Regions from separate parts of the Oceanimonas sp. MB9 genome, predicted to be linked through region 2. Evidence: predicted binding sites of a transcription regulator. Region 2 holds the regulator's gene; each other region holds the start of a gene.
The links. Region 2 encodes sigma-54, which starts transcription at its own class of promoters, with help from an activator protein. Its sites were predicted from a motif close to TGGCACNGTTTTNGCTT; they were not measured.

Region 1: OJHNALOF_RS03875 (CmpA/NrtA family ABC transporter substrate-binding protein) is a predicted target of sigma-54. The motif match lies at 2,485-2,501, and genes of this name have one in related genera.
Region 3: OJHNALOF_RS14590 (urease accessory protein UreD) is a predicted target of sigma-54. The motif match lies at 1,916-1,932, and genes of this name have one in related genera.
Region 4: glnA (glutamate--ammonia ligase) is a predicted target of sigma-54. The motif match lies at 2,273-2,289, and genes of this name have one in related genera.

What each region holds. Positions count from the first base shown of each region.
Region 1 is NZ_VFBE01000005.1:123,051-128,401, reverse strand. It holds gene OJHNALOF_RS03880 (nitrate reductase) at 1-2,279, shown strand, start outside; gene OJHNALOF_RS03875 (CmpA/NrtA family ABC transporter substrate-binding protein) at 2,561-3,928, shown strand; gene OJHNALOF_RS03870 (ABC transporter permease) at 3,946-4,917, shown strand; gene OJHNALOF_RS03865 (ABC transporter ATP-binding protein) at 4,929-5,351, shown strand, end outside.
Region 2 is NZ_VFBE01000008.1:43,921-49,271, forward strand. It holds gene mgtE (magnesium transporter) at 1-1,236, opposite strand, end outside; gene OJHNALOF_RS11015 (HPr family phosphocarrier protein) at 1,255-1,530, opposite strand; gene rapZ (RNase adapter RapZ) at 1,517-2,383, opposite strand; gene ptsN (PTS IIA-like nitrogen regulatory protein PtsN) at 2,394-2,840, opposite strand; gene hpf (ribosome hibernation promoting factor) at 2,843-3,130, opposite strand; gene OJHNALOF_RS11035 (RNA polymerase factor sigma-54) at 3,155-4,591, opposite strand; gene lptB (LPS export ABC transporter ATP-binding protein) at 4,635-5,351, opposite strand, start outside.
Region 3 is NZ_VFBE01000009.1:696,160-701,510, forward strand. It holds gene OJHNALOF_RS14580 (bifunctional 2-methylcitrate dehydratase/aconitate hydratase) at 1-78, shown strand, start outside; gene OJHNALOF_RS14585 (cytosine permease) at 317-1,672, shown strand; gene OJHNALOF_RS14590 (urease accessory protein UreD) at 1,968-2,834, shown strand; gene OJHNALOF_RS14595 (urease subunit gamma) at 2,858-3,160, shown strand; gene OJHNALOF_RS14600 (urease subunit beta) at 3,170-3,487, shown strand; gene ureC (urease subunit alpha) at 3,487-5,193, shown strand; gene ureE (urease accessory protein UreE) at 5,207-5,351, shown strand, end outside.
Region 4 is NZ_VFBE01000001.1:165,893-171,243, forward strand. It holds gene typA (translational GTPase TypA) at 1-1,828, opposite strand, end outside; gene glnA (glutamate--ammonia ligase) at 2,356-3,765, shown strand; gene OJHNALOF_RS00830 (DUF2955 domain-containing protein) at 3,913-4,926, opposite strand; gene OJHNALOF_RS00835 (HlyD family secretion protein) at 4,940-5,351, opposite strand, start outside.

The DNA.
Region 1 (5,351 bases), on a different contig from region 2:
TGAAGGGCTTTATCGGCTCGGCCAATATCGACACCAACTCCCGGCTGTGCATGTCGTCCGCCGTCGCCGCCCACCAGTACGCCTTTGGCGAGGATGCGGTGCCCGCCTGCTACGACGACATCGACGAGGCCGAGCTGGTGGTGATCGCCGGCGCCAATACCGCATGGACCCATCCGGTCCTGTTTCGCCGGCTGGAAGCCGCCCGGGCCGCCAAGCCGCGCCAGCAATGGATCGTGATCGACCCCAGGGCCACCGCCACCGCCCGTCAGGCGGATCTGCACCTGGCCATCACCCCGGGCTCGGATCTGGCGTTGTTCAACGGCCTGGCCCGCTATCTGCTCGAGCAGGGGGCCATCGATCGGGATTTCGTCACTCGGCATGTGGCGGGCCTGGACGAACTGCGGCAACAGCTGTCCGCGCCCGAGTTCGCCCCCGAGCAAGTAGCCGACACCACCGGCCTGAGCCTGGAACGGCTGCTGCATTTCTATCGCCTGTTCCAGGCCCACCCCCAAACCCTGACCCTGTTCTGCATGGGCATCAATCAGTCGCTCCAGGGCACCCACAACGCCGGCGCCATCATCAATTGCCACCTGCTCACCGGCCGTATCGGCAAGCCGGGCGCGGCGCCCTTTTCACTGACCGGCCAGCCCAACGCCATGGGCGGACGCGAGGTGGGGGGACTGGCCAACCAGCTGGCGGCCCACATGGACTTTGCCCCCGCCAACCGGGACAGGGTAGCCCGCTTCTGGGGTACCGAGCGCCTGGCCCAGGGGCCCGGGCACAAGGCCATGGACATGATGGCGGCGCTGGAGCGGGGTGAAATCAAGGCGTTGTGGGTGATGGGCACCAACCCGGCGGTGTCGCTGCCCGACAGTGCCCGGGCCCGTCGTGCCCTGGCCCGCTGCGAGCTGCTGATCGTCTCCGACATCAGCCCCGCCACCGACACCGCCCGGCTGGCCGACGTGCTGCTGCCCGCCGCCGGCTGGGGCGAAAAGGACGGCACCGTCACCAACTCGACACGCATCATCTCCCGCCAGCGCCCCTTTCGCGCGGCTCCGGGTGCCGCCAAACCGGACTGGTGGGCCCTGTGCCGGGTGGCACGCGCCATGGGCTTTACCGGTGCCTTTGACTTTGACTCCCCCGCCGCCATTTTTCGTGAACACGCCGCCCTTTCCGGTTTTGAAAACCGGGGCGAGCGGCTGTTCAACCTGGGGGCGCTCGGCACCCTGAGCGATGCCGACTACGACGCCCTGCGCCCGTTGAGCTGGCCCCTGGCGGGTCAGCACGGCGGCCCGGTCCGGCTGTTTGCCGATGGCCGCTTTGCCACCGCCGATGGCCGGGCGCGGCTGCGGACGGCGGCGCCGCAGGCCGGCCCCGGCACCCGGGCGTTACTGCTCAATACCGGCCGGCTGCGGGATCAGTGGCACACCATGAGCCGCACCGGCCATGTGGCACGGCTGATGGCGGCGGCCACCGAGCCTCGGGCCCACCTGCACCCCGACACCCTGGCCCGCCTCGGACTGGGCCAGAATGATCTGCTGGCCCTCAGCAACGCGCGAGCCAGCATACTGGTGCGCCCGGTGGCCGACGATGACATGGCCCGCGAACAGGTGTTTGTGCCCATGCACTGGAGCGGAGAGTTCAGTGCCGGTGGCCGGGTCAACGATCTGACCGAAGCCCGGGGCTGTGCCCTGTCCGGCCAGCCCGCCTTCAAGCAAAGCCAGGTGCAGGCCAGCCCGGTCAGGCCCGGCTGGCAGGCCAGCTGGATTGCCAGCGAGGCCCCGGCCTCGCTGCCGGCCTGGTGGAGCCGGCGGCCGCTGAGCCGGGGCGAATGCTGGAGCCTGGCCGGACTCGAGGGCTCCGCCGAGGAGCTGCGGGCCGGGCTGACCGTCACCGACAGCTGGCTGGACTGGCCCCTGCCCCAGGGCCGGCTGCTGATTCGACTGACGGCAGGCAAGGTCAATGCCCTGCTGCTGCAGGGGTTGTCACCCTGGCACATCGATGCAGAGCCGCTGGCCGCGCTGCTGGATGCCCCCCTGCAACCCAGTTTGTTACTTACCCGGCTGGGTCTGGCCCTGGCCGGCAACAGCCGGCTGGTGTGCAGCTGCTGGAGCGTCAGCGAGGCACAAATCCAGCGCACCATAGAGCAGCACGACCTCACAACGCTGGCGCAACTGCAGCAACAGCTCAAATGCGGCACCCGCTGCGGCTCCTGTGTGCCGGAGCTGAAACAGATTCTGGTCGCGTGCCGGTCCCAAACGCGGGAGACCAGCACCTGATCCCCAGGTTCCATTAACTCCGGTCTGCCCGGGGCGTTTCCTCCACTCCTGCCCGTTTGGCGACTCCCATGCTTGCATGGGAGTTTTTTTTGCGCCCGGCACCGAGTGGAAACCTCTGCATCATTGTGGTGAAACGCCTGCCCGCAAACAGGCGCCCCTTGTTGGCAATGAAAATAAAAACATATAAAAATCATTAACTTAAAATTGGCACATATCTTGATACTTAATCTGTAGTCACCGATTTTTCCGGCCAAGGAACCAACCTCACAGGGAGTATCATCATGACGTTATGGCAAACCACAGCGACGGCCTGCACCCTCGCCCTGAGCCTGGCCGCCCCCCTCGCGGCCCAGGACGGGCCCGGACCGGCGGAAAAGGACGAGCTGACCCTGGGCTTTATCAAGCTCACCGACATGGCCCCCCTGGCCATCGCCTACGAGAAGGGCTTTTTTGAGGATGAAGGGCTCTATGTCACCCTGGAAGCCCAGGCCAACTGGAAGGTGCTGCTGGACAGGGTCATTTCCGGCGAACTGGATGGCGCCCACATGCTGGCCGGCCAGCCCATCGGAGCCTCCCTCGGCATCGGTACCCAGGCCGACATCATCACCGCCTTCAGCATGGATCTGAACGGCAATGCCATTACCGTGGCCAACCAGGTGTGGTCAACCATGAAGCCGCACCTCGAACATGATGCCGCCGGCAAGCCGCTGCACCCCATTTCCGCCTCCGCGCTCAGGCCGGTACTGGAGCAATATCAGCAGGATGGCAAAAGCCTGAACCTGGGCATGGTGTTTCCGGTGTCCAGCCACAACTACGAACTGCGTTACTGGCTGGCCGCCGGCGGCATTCATCCCGGCTACTACGCCCCTCATCAGGGCGACAACAGTGGTCAACGCCAGGCCGAGGTACTGCTCTCGGTCACCCCGCCGCCCCAGATGCCGGCCACCCTGGAAGCCGGCACCATCGCCGGCTACAGCGTGGGCGAACCCTGGAACCAACAGGCGGTGCTGAAGCAGATCGGGGTGCCGGTGATCACCAACCACGACATCTGGCCCCACAACCCGGAAAAGGTATTCGGCGTCAGCCAGGCCTGGGCCGATGCCAACCCCAACACCCACCTGCGGCTGATCAAGGCCCTGCTGCGCGCCGCCCACTGGCTGGATCAGGGGGACAACGCCAACCGACCGGAAGCGGTGGAGATACTGTCACAGCCCTACTATGTGGGCGCCGATAAAAAGGTGATCGCCGCCAGCATGACCGGCTCCTTTGAGTACGAGCGCGGCGATGTACGCCCGGCCCCCGACTTCAACGTGTTCTTTCGCCACAACGCCACCTACCCCTGGTACAGCGATGCCATCTGGTTCATGACCCAAATGCGCCGCTGGGGCCAGATTGCCGACGCCAAGAGCGATGACTGGTACCTGGAGCAGGCCAGACGCATCTATCGCCCCGACATCTACGTGCAGGCTGCTCGCGCACTGATCGCCGAGGGCAAGCTGAATGCCGCCGACTTTCCCGATCTGGACCAGCGGGACGGTTTTCGCCCAGCCACCAACGCCTTTATCGACGGCGCCACCTTTGACGGCCGCAAGCCCAACGCCTACATCGACCAGTTCGCCATCGGCCTGACCGGCGACACCCGGCTGTAAGCAACGAGGAGAGTAAAATGAGCATCAACGTAATTTCACTGACCCACTGGTCACGGCTGACCTCGCCTCGAAGCTGGTCAAAGGCCCTGACCCCTCTGCTCGGCCTCACCGTGTTCCTGCTGCTGTGGCACCTGCTGGCGGGCCAGGTGCAGACCTCCCTCGGCACCCTGCCCGGCCCGGTGCAGACCGGCCAGCAGCTGATGAACCTGGTGCAGGAGCACCAGCGGGAACGGGATCGGGAGCAACAGTTCTATCAGCGCCAGCACGATCGCAATCAGGCCCTGTTGGCGAAAAACCCCGAGGCCGAGGTGCGCATTCGCACCTTTAACGGCCGCCCCACCTTTTTCGACCAGATAATGACCAGCCTGAAAACGGTGGCCGCCGGCTTTCTGCTGGCCACCGCCATCGCCATTCCGGCGGGCATTGCCCTGGGCCTGAACAAGACCCTGCACCAGGCGATAAACCCGCTGGTACAGCTGCTCAAGCCGGTGTCGCCCCTGGCCTGGCTGCCGCTGGTGACCATAGTGGTGAGTGCGCTTTATGTGAGCCCGGATCCACTGTTGTCCAAGTCGTTCCTGATCTCGCTGTTCACCGTCACCCTGTGCTGCCTGTGGCCCACCCTGATCAACACCGCGGTGGGCGTGGCCAACCTGGACCAGGATCTGAACAACGTCAGCAAAATGCTGCGCCTGGGCAACCTGACCCACGTACGCAAAATCGTGCTGCCGAGCGCCATTCCAATGATTTTCACCGGCCTGCGGCTGTCTCTGGGGGTGGCCTGGATGGTGCTGATCGCCGCCGAAATGCTGGCCCAGAACCCGGGACTGGGCAAGTTTGTGTGGGATGAGTTCCAGAACGGCAGCAGCGACTCCATGGCGCGCATCATGGTGGCGGTCGTGGTCATCGGCCTTATCGGCTACCTGCTGGACCGCCTGATGCTGGGCCTGCAGCAACGCCTGTCCTGGGACAAAAACAGCAACCACCGCTAAGGAGCACAACCATGAGCAAACATTACCTGGAACTGAGCGGTGTCGACATGCGCTTTCGCACCGACAAGGGCGAATTCGAGGCGCTGAAAAACGTCAACCTGCGCCTGAAAAAGGGCGAATTCGTGTCGCTCATCGGCCATTCCGGTTGCGGCAAGAGTACCGTGCTCAACCTGGTGGCCGGGCTGCATGAGCCCAGCAGCGGCGGCGTGATCCTGGATGGCCGGGAAGTGGACGGCCCCGGCCCGGAGCGGGCGGTGGTGTTTCAGAACCACGCCCTGCTGCCCTGGCTGACGGTGGAGCAAAACATCGCCCTGGCGGTGGACAACACCTTTCCCCACCAGGACAAGGCGGAGCGCCAGGAGCGGGTGCGGCACTTTCTGGAGCTGGTGCACATGGGGCACGCCGCCCACAAGCTGCCCGGCGAAATCTCCGGG
Region 2 (5,351 bases):
AATGCTGGCGCCGGCCAGGCCCGCCACCGACAGGTTGATAAACATGGCGGCGGCGATCACCAGGCCGATCTCCCAGCTGCCTTTCCATAGCGCCACTACCACGGATATCGCCACCGCCCACAGCATGCCGTTAAGCAGACCCACCAACGCCTCCTTGGTCAGTAGCCAGCGGGCGTTGCTGTCGCCGATATGGCCCACCGCCATGCCTCGAATCACCAGCGCCAGGGTCTGGTTGCCGGCAATGCCGCCCATGGACGGCACTATGGTCATCAGAATGGCCAGGGTGGCCAGCTGGGACAGGGTTTCCTCAAACATGTTGGATACGCTGGCGGCCACCAGCGCCGAGCCGAGGTTGATGGTCAGCCAGAAGGAGCGGCGGCGCGCGCTGGTGAGCACGGGGGCAAAGGTGTCCTCGTCGTCGTCCATCTTGGCCATACCCATCATGGAGTGCTCGCCTTCTTCTCGAATGATGTCGACCACGTCGTCGATGGTGATGCGCCCGAGCAGCAGGTTGTTTTCATCCACCACCGGCGCCGACAGCCAGTCATGGCGCTCAAACAGGTTGGCCACCTCGGTGTCGGTCATGGTCAGGGGAATGGCTTCCACCGAGGTGTCCATGGCCTCGGCCACCGTGGTGGTGGGAGACTGTACCACCAGGCTGGCGAGGGAAATGTCTCCCAGCAGACGGTTGTGCGGATCCACCACATAGAGGGTGTCGGTGCCTTCCGGCAGCTCGCTGTGCAGGCGCAGGTAGCGCAGCACCACGTCTATGGTGACATCGGGGCGCAGGCTGATGAATTCGGTGTTCATCAGCGAGCCGGCGGTGTCTTCCGGATAGGACAGCGCCAGCTCGGCACGCTGGCGATCCTGCTCGTCCATTTCGGTGAGCACCTGGTTGAACAGCTGCTCGGGCAGATCCCGCAGTACATAGGCCAGATCGTCCGACTCCATATCCTCCAGGGCGATGGCCAGCTTTTCCGGCTCCATCAGCCGAATGATGCCGTCGCGCACCTCTTCCGACAGCTCTTCCAGGATCTCGCCGTAATCGTCCGGATCGATCAGCTGCCAGAGCACCTTTCGGCTGGGAGCGGGTGAAGATTCCAGCAACCAGGCCACGTCCCCCGGGCGCATCTGCTGCAGCATGCGGCGCACGTGCACAAACATGCCGCTGTTGAGGGCCTGGGTGACCGCCTCGAGGTGGTCCGTGGTGCCGGTTTGATCGGTGGGCTCGGTCATGGGGGCGGATCCGTCGGGTTATTCCGACTCGTTAAAACGATCCGCCACCAGCCGGGCCACGGCATTCATGGCGGCTTCCGCTTCCGGGCCCTCGGCCACCACGCGAATGGCGTGTCCCTGGGCCGTTTCCAGCATCAGCAGGCCCATGACGCTGTTGGCGGGGGCCTCTTTCTGCTGGTTGCACACGGTGACTTCGGCGTCGAATTGCTGGGTCAGCTGCACCAGCTGAATGGCGGCCCGGGCGTGCAGCCCTAGCTTGTTGACGATTTGCAGGTCGCGTTCAATTTTCGGCATTGCGCTTTTCCAGAGTACGGTGACGTAGCTGCACGCTTTTGCCCATCTGGCCAAAGACCCGGGCCAGCTGTTCGGCGATGAAGACCGAACGGTGCTGACCGCCGGTGCAGCCGATGGCCACGGTGACATAGCTGCGGTTATTGCGTTCCAGGTGAGGCATCCAGGTGATCAGCAGGTTTTCCAGCTGCCACAGGTATTTCATCACCTCGGGCTGGCTGCTCAGGTAATCGGCCACCGGCTGATCCTGGCCGGTAAAGGGGCGCAGTTCGGCAATCCAGTGGGGGTTGGGCAGAAAACGGGCGTCAAACACGAAGTCGGCGTCCTTGGAAACGCCGTATTTGTAGCCAAAGGACTCGAACACCCAGTTCAATTCCTTTTCTTTCTTGCCGAGGATGCGTTCGCGAATGATTTCGCTGAGATCGTGAATGCTTAAGGACGAGGTATCGATGCGCAGGTCCGCGTCCGACGACAGTGGCGCCAGCAGATGAGTTTCTTCGCGAATGGCCTCGTCCAGGGTCAGGCTGTGGCGGGACAGCGGATGCAGCCGGCGAGTGTCCCCAAAACGGCGGATCAGCACTGAATTGTCGGCGTCGATAAAGATGCTGGAAGGCTGAACGTCATCCATGGCTCGCACCTCGGCCAGAAAGGCTTCCAGCTGCTCGGCACTGTCGGGCAGGTTGCGTACGTCTATGCTTACCGCCACCGCTCCGGGTTTGTCCCGGCGCAGCCGCACCAGCTCAGGCAGCAGCGCCACCGGCAGGTTGTCGACGCAGTAATGGCCGAGATCTTCAAGTACCCGTAAGGCCACGGTTTTGCCCGAACCGGAACGGCCACTGACGATCACCAGCTGCATCTTGCTATCCTCAGGCTGAAATCATGATTTGATAGAGTTCCTCATCGCTGCCGGCCTGACGTAATTGCCGGCACACCTGCTTGTTACTCAGTTTCTCGGCGATCAGCGACAGGGTCTTGAGGTGTTGCTTGCATTCCTGCTCCGGTACCAGCAGGGCAAACACCAGGCCCACCGGCTGGTTGTCGATGGCGTCGAATTCCACCGGCTCGGCAAAGGTAAGCAGTACGGCAGTCGCCTTGTTGTCATCACTGATCCGGCCGTGAGGAATGGCGATGCCATTGCCGATGCCGGTACTGCCCATTTTCTCTCGGGCCAGCAGACAGTCAAAAAGCGGCTGGCTGCCGATATTGAGATGTTCGGCAGCCAGCTCGCTGATAATTTCCAGAGCACGTTTTTTGCTCGTGCAGGGGACTGCACTGCGGGTGCAGCCCCTGCTGAGTATGTCGGCGACTTCCATGGTTATTTTTGCTTGAGTTTTTCTTTGTGTTTGATGATTTGACGATCCAGCTTGTCGATGAGGCTGTCGATGGCCGCATACATGTTTTCATGCTGGGAGTTGGCAAACAGCTCGCCGCCGGTGACGTTCAGCTTGGCTTCGGCGATTTGCTGCATTTTTTCCACATTAAGGATGACGTGCGCATTGGTGATGTGATCGAAATGGCGTTCCAGCCGGGTAAACTTGCTGTTCACATAATCACGCAGGGCATCGGTGATCTCGACATGGTGTCCGGTCAGATTTATTTGCATAACGTCTTCCTTCTGTCGTTGCCTTTAAACCAGGCGTTTGCGCTGATTGGAAGGGGGAATGGCCAGTGATTCCCTGTACTTGGCGATGGTTCGCCTGGCCACCTTGATCCCCTGGTCGGCCAGCAGCTGGGCAATTTTGCTGTCGCTCAGCGGCTTGGCCGGGTTTTCGGCCCCGACCAGCTTCTTGATCAGGGCGCGAATTGCCGTGGACGAACACTCACCCCCGTCGTCGGTGCCCACATGACTGGAGAAGAAATACTTGAGTTCAAACACGCCACGGGGGCTGTGCATGAACTTCTGTGTGGTCACCCGGGAGATGGTGGATTCGTGCATCTCCACCGCTTCCGCCACATGGTTCAGCACCATGGGCTTCATGGCCTCTTCTCCATATTCAAAGAATGCCTGTTGTTGTTCAACAATACAATTGGCAACCTTGAGCAGGGTCTCATTTCGGCTTTCAAGGCTCTTGAGAAACCACTTGGCGTCCTGCAGGTGATTGCGAATAAACTGGCCGTCCTCGCTGTTGCGGGGCTTGCTGGCCAGGGCCGCGTAGGTCTGGTTGAGCCGTATCTTGGGCATGGCCTCGGGGTTGAGTTCCACCACCCAGACCCCGCTGCGCTTGGTGACCACCACATCGGGAATGACGTATTCGGAGTTACCCTGAATAATGCTGCTGCCGGGGCGGGGCTCCAGTTGCTGAATCAGCGCCAGCACTTCCCTGAGCTCGTCTTCCTTGAGCTTGGTCTTGCGCTGCAGGCTGCGGTAGTCACGGTTGCCGAGCAGGTCCATGTGCTGGGCCAGCAAGGCGCGGGCTTCACTCAGCCAGGGTGTGTCGGGCGGATACTGCTCTAGCTGAATGCACAGGCATTCCTGCACGCTGCGGGCGGCCACGCCGATGGGATCGAAGTGCTGAATACGCTTGAGCACTGCTTCCACTTCGTCGGCTTCGATACCGAGCTCCTGGGCCGATACCGCTTCCAGCAGATCGTCGATACCGGCGGTGAGGTAGCCGGCGTCGTCGACGGCATCGATTATGGCCATGGCGATGGCCTGATCGGTGTCACTGAAAGGGGTCAGATTCATCTGCCAGATCAGGTAGTCCTGCAGGCTCTCGGTGGTTTCACCCTGGTAAACGCTGTCTTCCAGCCCTTCCGGCAGGCCGGCGCCGCCGCTGACCGGAGAGGCGGTGTAAACCTCCTCCCAGCTGGTGTCCATGGGCAAGTCTTCGGACAGCTGGTTGCGCTCCATGGCGGTGTCGGCGGCCATCTGCTCTTCGTTGCGGTTGTCGGCCACCTTGACGCTGTCGGCTTCCTCCTGCTCCAGCAGGGGGTTGCTGTCCAGCGCCTGCTGAATTTCCTGCTGCAGCTCCATGCTGGACAGCTGCAACAGGCGAATGGCCTGCTGCAGCTGGGGCGTCATGGTCAGCTGCTGGCCCAGACGTAACTGAAGAGTCGGCTTCATGTATGCAAACGTCCTTCCATATCAACCGCGGGTTGCGGTGCCTTCAGAGGCTGAATTGTTCGCCGAGATAAACCTTTTTGACCTGCTCGTTGGCGAGGATTTCCGTCGGTGTGCCGGCGGCGATGCGGTGCCCATGACTGACAATATAGGCCTTTTCGCACACGTCCAGGGTCTCGCGTACATTGTGATCGGTGATCAGTACGCCCAGTCCTCTGTCCCTGAGGTGCAGAATGATTTTCTTGATGTCTATCACCGAAATGGGATCCACGCCGGCAAAGGGTTCGTCGAGCAGAATAAAGCGCGGATCCGCCGCCAGCGCCCGGGCGATCTCAACCCGCCGCCGTTCGCCGCCGGACAGACTCATTCCCAGGCTGTCGCGAATATGGGTAATGTTGAATTCTTCCAGCAGCTGTTCCATTTTCTCGCTGCGGCCGTCGGCATTCAGATCCTTGCGGGTCTGCAGCACCGCCATCAGGTTGTCGGCAACGCTCAGGCGGCGAAAAATCGAGGCCTCCTGGGGCAGGTAGCCAATGCCGGAGCGGGCGCGCACGTGCATGGGCTCGTGACTGATATCCTGGCCGTCGATGGTGATGCTGCCGGCGTCCCGCTGGACCAGGCCTACAATCATGTAAAAGGAGGTGGTCTTGCCGGCACCGTTGGGGCCGAGCAGACCCACGATCTGACCGGTGTTCACGGTCAGGCTGACGTCGGCCACCACTTTGCGGCCCTTGTAGCTTTTCTGCAGGCCGCGCGCTTTCAG
Region 3 (5,351 bases), on a different contig from region 2:
GTTGAACTGTGCCAGGATCAGAGCTGCCTTGAGGCCACGGCGGTGAACGACTTTATGGAACTCTTGATCATCAACTGACTGCAGCGGTCGCTTCAGGTCATGCCAAAGCCGGCCGTCGGGCCGGCTTTTTGGTGGGTAATGGAAGGTTTGAGCTGAATAAAGTGTGACAAGTGTCACGTTAGTCTTCGTGTCCACAAAATTTATATGCATTGTTAACGATCAATCTGTTAATTTGTTCTCATTGATTCGGTTAAATCATTTACATTTCATCGGGTCGTGCAACAACCTTTATGAAGCAGTTAACAGGGAGAGGCCAATGGCTGTACACGAAATGAACAACCCCGAGTTGATGCCGTCCACCGATAAGGACAGAGACATCAACATCTGGGACTTCACCATGCTCTGGGCGGGCATGACCATCAATATGGGCGCCTTTACCATGGGTGCCCAGCTTTATCCGGGACTATCGCCCTGGACCATTATCGGTGCCATTCTGGCGGCCTACGCCATTGTCACCAGCATTCTGATCCTGGCCGGTGATATCGGCATTCGTTATGGCATTCCATTTACCGTCTACATTCGTGGTTGCTTTGGTTACAAGGGTGCCAAGATTCCGGCCGCCTTTCGCGCCATTCCGGCCTGTTTCTGGTTTGGTTTTCAGACCTGGGTGGCGGCGGTGGCCATCGGCAAGGTGCTGGAGATGTGGATCGGTTACAGCAACACCACCATCCTTATTTTGATCTTTGGGGTGCTGCAGGTGGTGAACGCCATTTATGGCATGAAGGCCATGGCCAAGTTCGACTGGGTGGCCATTCCGGCCCTGACCATTCTGATTGGCCTGGTGACCTTCTGGCTGCTGGAAACCAACAATGCCAGCATTGGCGATGTGCTGGCCGCGCCCTCCCTGGACAACGGCTCCTTCGTGTTTGCGGTCATGGCCATTGCCGGTATCTGGATCACCATGGGCCTGAACAGCCCGGACCTGACCCGCAAACTGGAGCGCTCCCGGGATCACAGCAGCAAAAACTTCTTTGTGCGTAACCGCAAGCCCTTTATCGCCCAGCTGGGCGGCCTGATCGTGATTGGCTCCGGCATTCTGATGGTGGGCATGATAGGTGGCATTCTCACCGGAACATGGGACCCGATTGAAATTGTACTGAATTCCATGAGTTCACCCATCGTGCTGATCCTGAGCATGCTGACCATCGCCTTTGCCCAGTGGTCCACCAATACCGTGGCCAACCTGATGCCGTCGGCGCTGATCCTGATGAATGTGTTCCCGCGCCTTAGCTTTGCCCAAGGGGTGTCCATCTCCGGTGTGATTGGTCTGCTGATGATGCCCTGGCTGTTCGCTGACAACCTGCTGTGGTTCAGCGTGGTCACCTCCGGCCTGCTGGGTCCGGTGGCGGGCATCATGCTGGCCGACTTTTATCTGCTGCGCCGTGGCCGCATTCGCGTGGAAGACTTCTATGACCCCAAAGGGCCCTTTGTCTACCAGAACAACTACAACTTGCGGGCCTTTCTGGTATACGGCGTGTCCTTCCTGTGCAGCCTGATCTTTATGGACATGGCCTTCTTTGTGGGCTTGGTGATCAGCGTGGCAGGTTACACCCTGCTGATGAAACCCATCGCCAAACCGGCCGAGCTGCCCGAGGCCGCCGTCGAATCCTGATAATTTCATGTTGTTAATCGTGTGCTTTTGGCCCCGCTTGCGGGGCCTTTTTTTATGGGTGCGGGGCAACCGGGGAGGCGTGGTGGCCCGCTATGGTCGCCGCCAGGGCTGCACCACTTTGAGGCGGCCCTCCGTGCAGCCTGCTCCGTTGTGGTGATTAAGATTCAATAGAAACCAAATGGTGCCGAATGAAAAACCGGCAGCTTTAATGTAAGTGTCTGTTTGTAAAGTTCTTATAAAAAATGGCCCGCTTTGTGCTTTAACTCATTTCATCAATACGCCGTGAAATCATTCTATGCACCAGTGTCATGCACCATCGCCATCACACCCTACCGGTTACGGTCCCGCCCGTAGTTGGCCGGCGCAGCTCGACCTGCAGCTGGTGGCCGGCCACTCACGCACTCAGCTCAAAAACATGGTCTTTAGTGGCCCCCTTCGAATTCAGCGGCCCTTTTATCCTGAAGGGCAGACCTGCCACCTGTATTTGCTGCACCCGCCAGGCGGCCTGGTGTCGGGCGATTGCCTGAACATCGACATCGAGGCCGGGCCGGGCAGCCGAAGCCTGCTGACCACCCCGTCGGCGGGCATGGTATACCGTCGGGACAGCGCCGGAGTGGGCCAGGGACAGCGGGTGCGGGTGCGGCTGGAAGAGGACGCCGAGCTGGAGTGGTTGCCCCAGGAAACCATCGTCTTTCGGGGCGCCAACGCCGGGCTCGATCTGCATATTGAGCTGGGCGAAGGCGCCCGCTTTATTGGCTGGGAGCTGGTGTGCCTGGGCCGGCCCGCCGGCGAGCAGTGGTTTGATGCCGGCAGCCTGACCCAGCGGCTGCAGCTGTGGCGCAGCGGTCGGCTGCTGTTTAACGAACGGCTGCAGCTCGAGGCGGGAGATCAGGTGCACCAAGGCCGGGCGGGGCTGCACGGCGGTTGCGTATTCGGCACCCTGCTGGCGGCGGGCTCGGGGCTGAATGACGATGTGATTGCCGTGCTGCGAGCATCGTTGCCGCCCGGTTTCAGCGTGACCGAACGCCTGGGAGTGCTGCTGGTGCGTTACCTCGGTCACGACATGATCGCCTGCCGGGACGGCATGTGGCGGGCCTGGGAGCGGCTGCGTCCGGCGGTGCTGGCCCGTGAGGCCTGTTTTCCCCGTATCTGGTTTACCTGAATTCAGTCACAGGAGTATTCACCATGGAGCTCAGCCCAAGAGAGAAAGACAAACTGCTGCTGTTTACCGCCGCACTGCTGGCCGAGCGCCGGCTGGCCCGGGGACTGCGGCTGAACTACCCGGAAACCGTGGCCTATTTGTCGGCGGCGGTGATGGAAGGTGCTCGCGATGGCCGTACCGTGGCCTCGTTGATGGGCGAGGGCCGCACCTGGCTGAGCCGGGCGCAGGTGATGGACGGTGTGCCCGAGCTGGTGCGCGAGGTGCAGGTGGAGGCCACCTTTCCCGATGGCACCAAGCTGGTGACCCTGCATGATCCCATTCAGTAAGGAGGCACCATGATACCGGGAGAACTGCAACTGGCCGCCGGCGACATTGAATTGAACGCCGGCCGGGAGCGCCGCGAGATCACCGTGGCCAATGCCGGCGACCGGCCCATTCAGGTGGGCTCGCATTATCATTTTGCCGAGGCCAACCCGGCGCTGGAATTTGAGCGTGAGCGGACCCTGGGCTTTCGCCTCGACATCGCCGCCGGCACCGCGGTGCGCTTTGAGCCGGGCCAGCTGCGCACCGTGACCCTGGTGGCCATGGGCGGCCGGCGACGAGTATACGGATTTCGCGCTGCGGTGATGGGGCCGCTTGAAGGAGAGCAATAATGAGCAGGATCAGCCGCGAGGCCTATGCCGACATGTTTGGCCCCACCACCGGTGATCGGGTACGGCTTGCCGATACCGAGTTATGGATTGAGGTGGAACGCGACTTCACCCTGTATGGGGAAGAGGTCAAATTCGGTGGCGGCAAGGTTATTCGAGATGGTATGGGCCAGAGCCAGGCCGGGCGTGCCGACAGTGTGGACACCGTGATCACCAATGCCCTGATTGTGGATCACTGGGGCATCGTCAAGGCCGACGTGGCGTTGAAGGACGGTCGCATTCATGCTATCGGCAAGGCCGGCAATCCGGACATTCAGGACAACGTGACCATCAATGTGGGGCCGGGCACCGAGGTGATTGCCGGTGAGGGCCATATTCTTACCGCCGGCGGTGTGGACTCCCATATTCACTATATCTGTCCTCAGCAGGTGGACGAGGCCCTTTGCTCGGGGGTAACCACCATGATAGGCGGCGGCACCGGGCCGGCCACCGGCTCCAAGGCCACCACCTGTACCCCGGGAGAGTGGCACATAGCCCGCATGCTGCAGGCCACCGACGGCCTGCCCATGAACTTCGGTTTTCTCGGCAAGGGCAATGCCAGCCAACCCGAGGCCCTGCGTGAGCAGCTGGAGGCGGGAGCCATGGGGCTGAAACTGCATGAGGACTGGGGCAGTACCCCGGCGGCCATCGACTGCTGTTTGTCGGTGGCGGAAGAATACGATGTGCAGATAGCCATTCATACCGACACCCTTAACGAGTCGGGCTTTGTCGAAGACACCCTGGGGGCCTTCAAGGGGCGAACCATTCATACCTACCATACCGAGGGTGCCGGTGGTGGTCATGCCCCCGATATTCTTACCGCCTGCAGCCTGCCCAATGTGTTGCCGTCGTCCACCAATCCGACCCGGCCCTATACCATCAATACCGTGGACGAGCACCTTGATATGCTGATGGTGTGCCACCACCTGGATCCGGCCATTCCCGAAGACGTGGCCTTTGCCGACTCGCGCATTCGCAAGGAAACCATCGCCGCCGAAGATATTTTGCAGGATCTCGGGGTTATCTCGATGATTTCATCCGACAGCCAGGCCATGGGCCGGGTGGGCGAGGTGATCTGCCGCACCTGGCAGACCGCTCACAAAATGAAGGTGCAACGGGGCCCGCTACTCGAGGATGAGCGGCACGGCGCCGACAACTACCGGGTGAAACGTTATATCGCCAAGTACACCATCAACCCGGCCATCGCCCATGGAGTCAGCCATGAGGTGGGCTCGGTGGAAGCGGGCAAGCTGGCGGATCTGGTGCTGTGGAACCCGGCGTTTTTTGGCATCAAGCCTAGCTTAATCATCAAGGGAGGCAGCATTGCCTGGGCGCCCATGGGCGATGTGAACGGCTCCATTCCCACCCCTCAGCCGGTGCACTACCGGCCGATGTTCGGTGCCCAGGGGGCGGCGGCCGCCGCCAGCAGCCTGACCTTTGTCAGCCAGGCGGCGTTGTCTCGGGAGCTGCCCGGCAAACTGGGCCTGAAGCGCCGGCTGGTGGCCTGCGAGCATACTCGTAATATCACCAAGGCCAGCATGATCCACAACAGTGCTACGCCACGGCTGGAGGTGGATGCCCAGACCTATGAGGTGGTGTGCGACGGAGAGTTGCTCAGGTGTGAGCCCGCTACCGTGCTGCCTCTGGCCCAGCTCTATTCCCTGTTTTGAAGAAGGATGAAGCATGCTGAACATGATCCTGAACGAGGGGCCGAGTCCTCGGCCCGCCGACGATACCCTGACCCTGCCCTTTGAGCTGCGCCAGAAGGGACGGCTGCGCGCCGTCAGCGACGGTGGTGTTGAGCTGGGCCTGTTTCTGGAGCGAGGCC
Region 4 (5,351 bases), on a different contig from region 2:
GGCTGGCGCGCTTGCGATCGTTTTCGGCCAGCAGCTTCTTGCGAATACGAATGTGGTTGGGGGTCACTTCCACCAGCTCGTCGTCGTCAATGAACTCCAGCGCGCGCTCCAGGGTCATTTTGATCGGCGGCACCAGGGTCAGCGCCTCATCGGTGCCGGCGGCACGAATGTTGGTCAGCTGCTTGCCCTTGAGGCAGTTTACGGTCAGGTCGTTGGAGCGGCTGTGAATGCCGATCACCATGCCCTCATACACCTCGGTGGCGTGCTCGATAAACAGGCGGCCACGCTCCTGCAGGTTGAACAGGGCGTAGGCCAGGGCTTTGCCCTTGCCGTTTGAGATCAGCACGCCGTTGTTGCGCTGGCCAATGTTGCCACCCTTGTGCGGACCGTAGTGGTCAAAGGTGTGGTACATCAGGCCGGAGCCGGAAGTCAGGGTCATGAACTCGGTCTGGAAGCCGATCAGGCCACGAGCCGGAATGATGAAGTCGATGCGCACGCGGCCCTTGCCGTCCGGCACCATGTCGGTCATCTCGGCCTTGCGCTCACCCAGTTTCTCCATGATGGAGCCCTGGCAGTCTTCTTCCACGTCCACGGTCAAGGTTTCGAACGGTTCCATCAGCTGGCCGTCTTCTTCCTTCAGAATAACTTCCGGGCGAGACACCGCCAGTTCAAAGCCTTCCCGACGCATGTTCTCGATCAGAATGCCCAGGTGCAGCTCACCCCGGCCGGATACGCGGAATTTGTCGGGATCACCGGTTTCTTCCACCCGCAGGGCCACGTTGTGTACCAGCTCCTGCTGCAGACGCTCGAGAATGTTGCGCGAGGTCACGAACTTGCCGTCGAGGCCGGCAAAGGGAGAGGTGTTGACCTGGAAGGTCATGGTCACGGTGGGCTCGTCTACCGACAGCGGCGGCAGCGCTTCCACGGCACCGGCGGCACAGACGGTGTCGGAAATCTTCAGCTCGCCCAGGCCGGTAATGGCCACGATGTCGCCGGCGCTGGCTTCGGTCACGTCATGACGCTGCAGACCCAGGTAACCCATCACCTGGCCCACCTTGCCGTTGCGGGTCTTGCCGTCGGCGCCGATCACGGTCACCTGCTGGTTGACCTTGACGGTGCCGCGCTTGATGCGGCCCACGCCGATAACACCCACGTAGGAGGAGTAGTCGAGCTGGGAGATCTGCATCTGCAGGGAACCTTCCGGATCCGCGTCGGGTACCGGTACCTGATCCACTATGGTCTGGAACAGGGTGGTCATGTCTTCGGTGCGCTCATCGGCGTCGAGCGAAGCCCAGCCGTTCAGGCCGGAAGCATATACCACCTGAAAGTCGAGCTGGTCGTCGGTAGCACCCAGATTGTCGAACAGGTCAAACACCTGATCCATCACCCAGTCGGGACGGGCGCCGGGCTTGTCCACCTTGTTGATGATCACGATGGGCTTGAGGCCCTGGGCAAAGGCCTTCTGGGTCACGAAGCGGGTCTGAGGCATGGGGCCTTCCTGGGCGTCCACCAGCAGCAGCACCGAGTCAACCATGGACATGACCCGCTCTACTTCACCACCGAAGTCGGCGTGTCCGGGAGTGTCCACGATGTTGATGCGGTATTCCTGGCCCTCGGGAGAGGTCCAGCGAATGGCGGTGTTCTTGGCCAGAATGGTAATGCCGCGCTCACGCTCGATATCGTTGGAGTCCATGACGCGCTCTTCGGCTTCACCGCGGCTTTCCAGGGTACCGGACTGCTGCAGCAGCTTGTCTACCAGGGTGGTTTTACCGTGGTCGACGTGCGCGATGATGGCAATGTTTCTCAAGTTGTTGATTTCAGATGACATTAATTTCTTTCACTCGCATAGTATCGAGGCGGGCACACGCCGGCGCTGCCGCTCTCAGGGGGTGTCCGTCGCGACGAGTGCAGCGGAACCAAATAAAAAGGGCTGCAAATTGTACACGCTTTAGCCGCTTCAATATATTAATTTATTGTGTTGGCTGCCCGCGCCCCGCCACAGCGGCGGAATCGACGCCACCCCGGCGTTCGGGCCGACGCCCTCCCAGGGCCAATGAAAAAGACTCGCACCGATCCTCATGCTCACCTTGAGTGCTATCATGGGCCCGGGCCGCTGCCGGCCGTGCGGAATGGACAGCAAATGCACCGGAATAACGCATCTCTTCAAACTCGCACCAAAAGGATCCAGACATGCACTAAACTGGTGCATGGCAATGGCAGCCGGTTTTCATGCTTGTCGGTAATATGCCCACATAACAAGCACTTACCAACATGGCACGGTTTTAGCTTAGTAAACGGCAACTGATGAATTTGTTCATCAGACCCTAGGATGCTTATTTTTGGAGGTCGAAATCCATGTCAATCGAAACCGTAATGGACATGATCAAGGAACACGATGTCAAATTCATCGATCTGCGCTTTACCGATATCAAAGGCAAGGAGCAGCATGTCACCCTGCCCGTAAACCAGATCAACGATGACTTCTTTGAAGAAGGCAAAATGTTCGACGGCTCTTCCATGACCGCGTGGAAAACCATTCACGAGTCCGACATGGTACTGATGCCCGATCCGTCCACCGCCGTGATGGATCCCTTTACCGAAGACGCCACCCTGAACATTCGTTGTGACGTGCTTGAGCCCGCCACCATGCAAGGCTACGACCGCGACCCGCGCTCCATCGCCCGTCGCGCCGAAGAATACCTGGTGTCTACCGGCATTGCCGACACCGTGCTGATCGGTCCCGAGCCGGAATTCTTCATGTTTGACGACGTGCGCTTCCACACCGACATGTCCGGCAGCTTCTTCAAGATCGACGACACCGAGGCCAAGTGGAACTCTGGTCGCGACTACGAGGAAGGCAACAAGGGCCACCGTCCTGGCGTGAAGGGCGGCTACTTCCCGGTAGCTCCGGTTGACTCTTCCCACGACATTCGCTCCGCCATGTGTCTGATCATGGAAGAGATGGGCCTGGTGGTTGAAGCTCACCACCACGAAGTAGCCACCGCCGGTCAGAACGAAATTGCTTGCAAATTCAACACCCTGACCAAGAAGGCCGACGAAATTCAGATCTACAAGTATGTGGTTCACAACGTCGCCCACGCCTTCAACAAGACCGCCACCTTTATGCCCAAGCCGCTGGTAGGTGACAATGGTTCCGGCATGCACGTGCACCAGTCTCTGGGCAAAAACGGTGAAAACCTGTTCTCCGGCGACCTGTACGGCGGCCTGTCCGAAATGGCGCTGTACTACATCGGCGGCATCATCAAGCACGCCCGTGCCCTGAACGCCATCACCAACCCGGCCACCAACTCCTATCGTCGTCTGGTGCCCGGCTTTGAAGCCCCGGTCATGCTGGCCTACTCCGCCCGTAACCGCTCCGCCTCCATTCGGATTCCGCTGGTCGGTTCCCCCAAGGCCCGCCGCATCGAGACCCGCTTCCCGGATCCGGCCGCCAACCCCTACCTGTGCTTTGCGGCCCTGCTGATGGCCGGCCTGGACGGCATTCAGAACAAGATCCACCCGGGCGATGCCATGGACAAGGATCTGTACGACCTGCCGGCCGAAGAAGCCGCCGAGATCCCGACCGTGGCCGTGTCTCTGGACGACGCCCTGAACAACCTGGACCAGGATCGCGAGTTCCTGACCCGTGGTGGCGTGTTCTCCGACGAGTTCATTGATGCCTACATCAAGCAGAAGCGCACCGAGACCGAGACCATCAACATGGCGGTTCACCCGCTGGAGTTTGATCTCTACTACTCCGTATAAGCGTGACGCGATAAGCTGAGTGTCAAAAGGCCCGGGAAACCGGGCCTTTTTTGTTGCTCGCTCCCACGCTCTGCGTAGGAACGAGATAATAGTGAGGTGACAGGGGTGAGGATTGAGGAGAATCCACAACTCACCCCTCACCAACGATTACAACACCTGATGGCGAGTAGACGGAAACAGGTTGAGCAGCTTGTGCACCAGATAGACGCAGCACAGGGTGAGCAGAATGGCCACCGTCATCGAACTCATGCGGTAAAGGGCGCTGAACACCAGATCATGCTGGGGCGACACATACTGCCCAAACAGAATGCCCACCGTGGTCAAGCCGGAAAAGCCCACACCGGGCATGGGCTCTCGAGCATGCAGCCGGGCAAACACCATGGTGCAAATCCAGAACGCCAGTCCCAGCAGCAGCAGATTGTGGTAGTAGTCATACAGCACCAACTGAAACAGCAACCCCGCCGAGCACCCCAGCAGGGTGCCGATGCAACGGGCCCGCCCCGATACCACGGCGCCGGCGAAGCTCATGGGAAACAGCACCAGCACGGTGGCCACCTGGGCCGACAGCGAGTCCACCAGATCCAGGGTCTGAAACACCACAAAACTGAGGGTGGCCACGATGGCTCCCAGCAGGGTCTGATGGCGCAGCACGTTGTCGCTTTTCTGCGGCAGCGCCCGGGCCACGGGAGGTTCCCGGTTGGGCAGCAGGGCATAGAGCAACGCGGCCACCGCCACCGACAGGCAGGATGCCACTATGTTGCTGGCGGCCATGTCGGCCAGGTGATACTGGGGGTAGCTGGCAAAGTGCAGCATGATGCTGAGGCTGACGCAGCCACTGGCACCAAACAGCATCAGCGGCCCTTTGGCCATCAGGTTGAACCGCCACAGAAACAACAGAAACACCACCATCACATACGCCGGTGGCCAGTGCCCGAGCAGCCCCGGCAGCAGCATGACCTCCAGCGAGGTCAGCACCGACGAGCCGATAAACTGCACCATGACAAAGCGGTTCAGCACCGGCACCATGCCCAGCAGCAGCATAGGGTAAACGGTAAAAAACACCCCCATCTGCCAGTCCATCACCTTGGCGGTGAGCATGCCGATGGTACTGCCAATAGCGATGCGCAGACAGCCCCTGAGCTTGTCGTCGGTAAAGGTCATGGCCGCATACCCATCAGTAGAGATAGCGGAACTGACTCACCAGCCACAGCTGGATCCAGCCCAGGCCGTGCAGCCAGCTGCCCGCCTCGGGAAACAACTGCACCGTGGCCCGGGCGCCGGTGGCCAGCGGCGGCACCGGCTCATCCAGGGCGATGTGCACCCGCAACCGCTGGGCGTCCCGCACCCAGCGATCGGAGTTTTCCGGCTGCACCAGCAGGCCGTCGGCTGACTGCTGCCCCTGGCGTACCCCGCTGTCGATGCTGCTGACATGGCCGTCGAAAATGTGGCCCGGCAGGGCATCGAACACCACCCCCACTTCGGTGCCGGTGGTGACATGACGCAGGCTCTTCTCCCGCAGATCGGCAATCACCGTCAGTTCGTTGGAAATCAGTGCCAGCAACGGCTGGCCGGCCTGGGCCTGCACC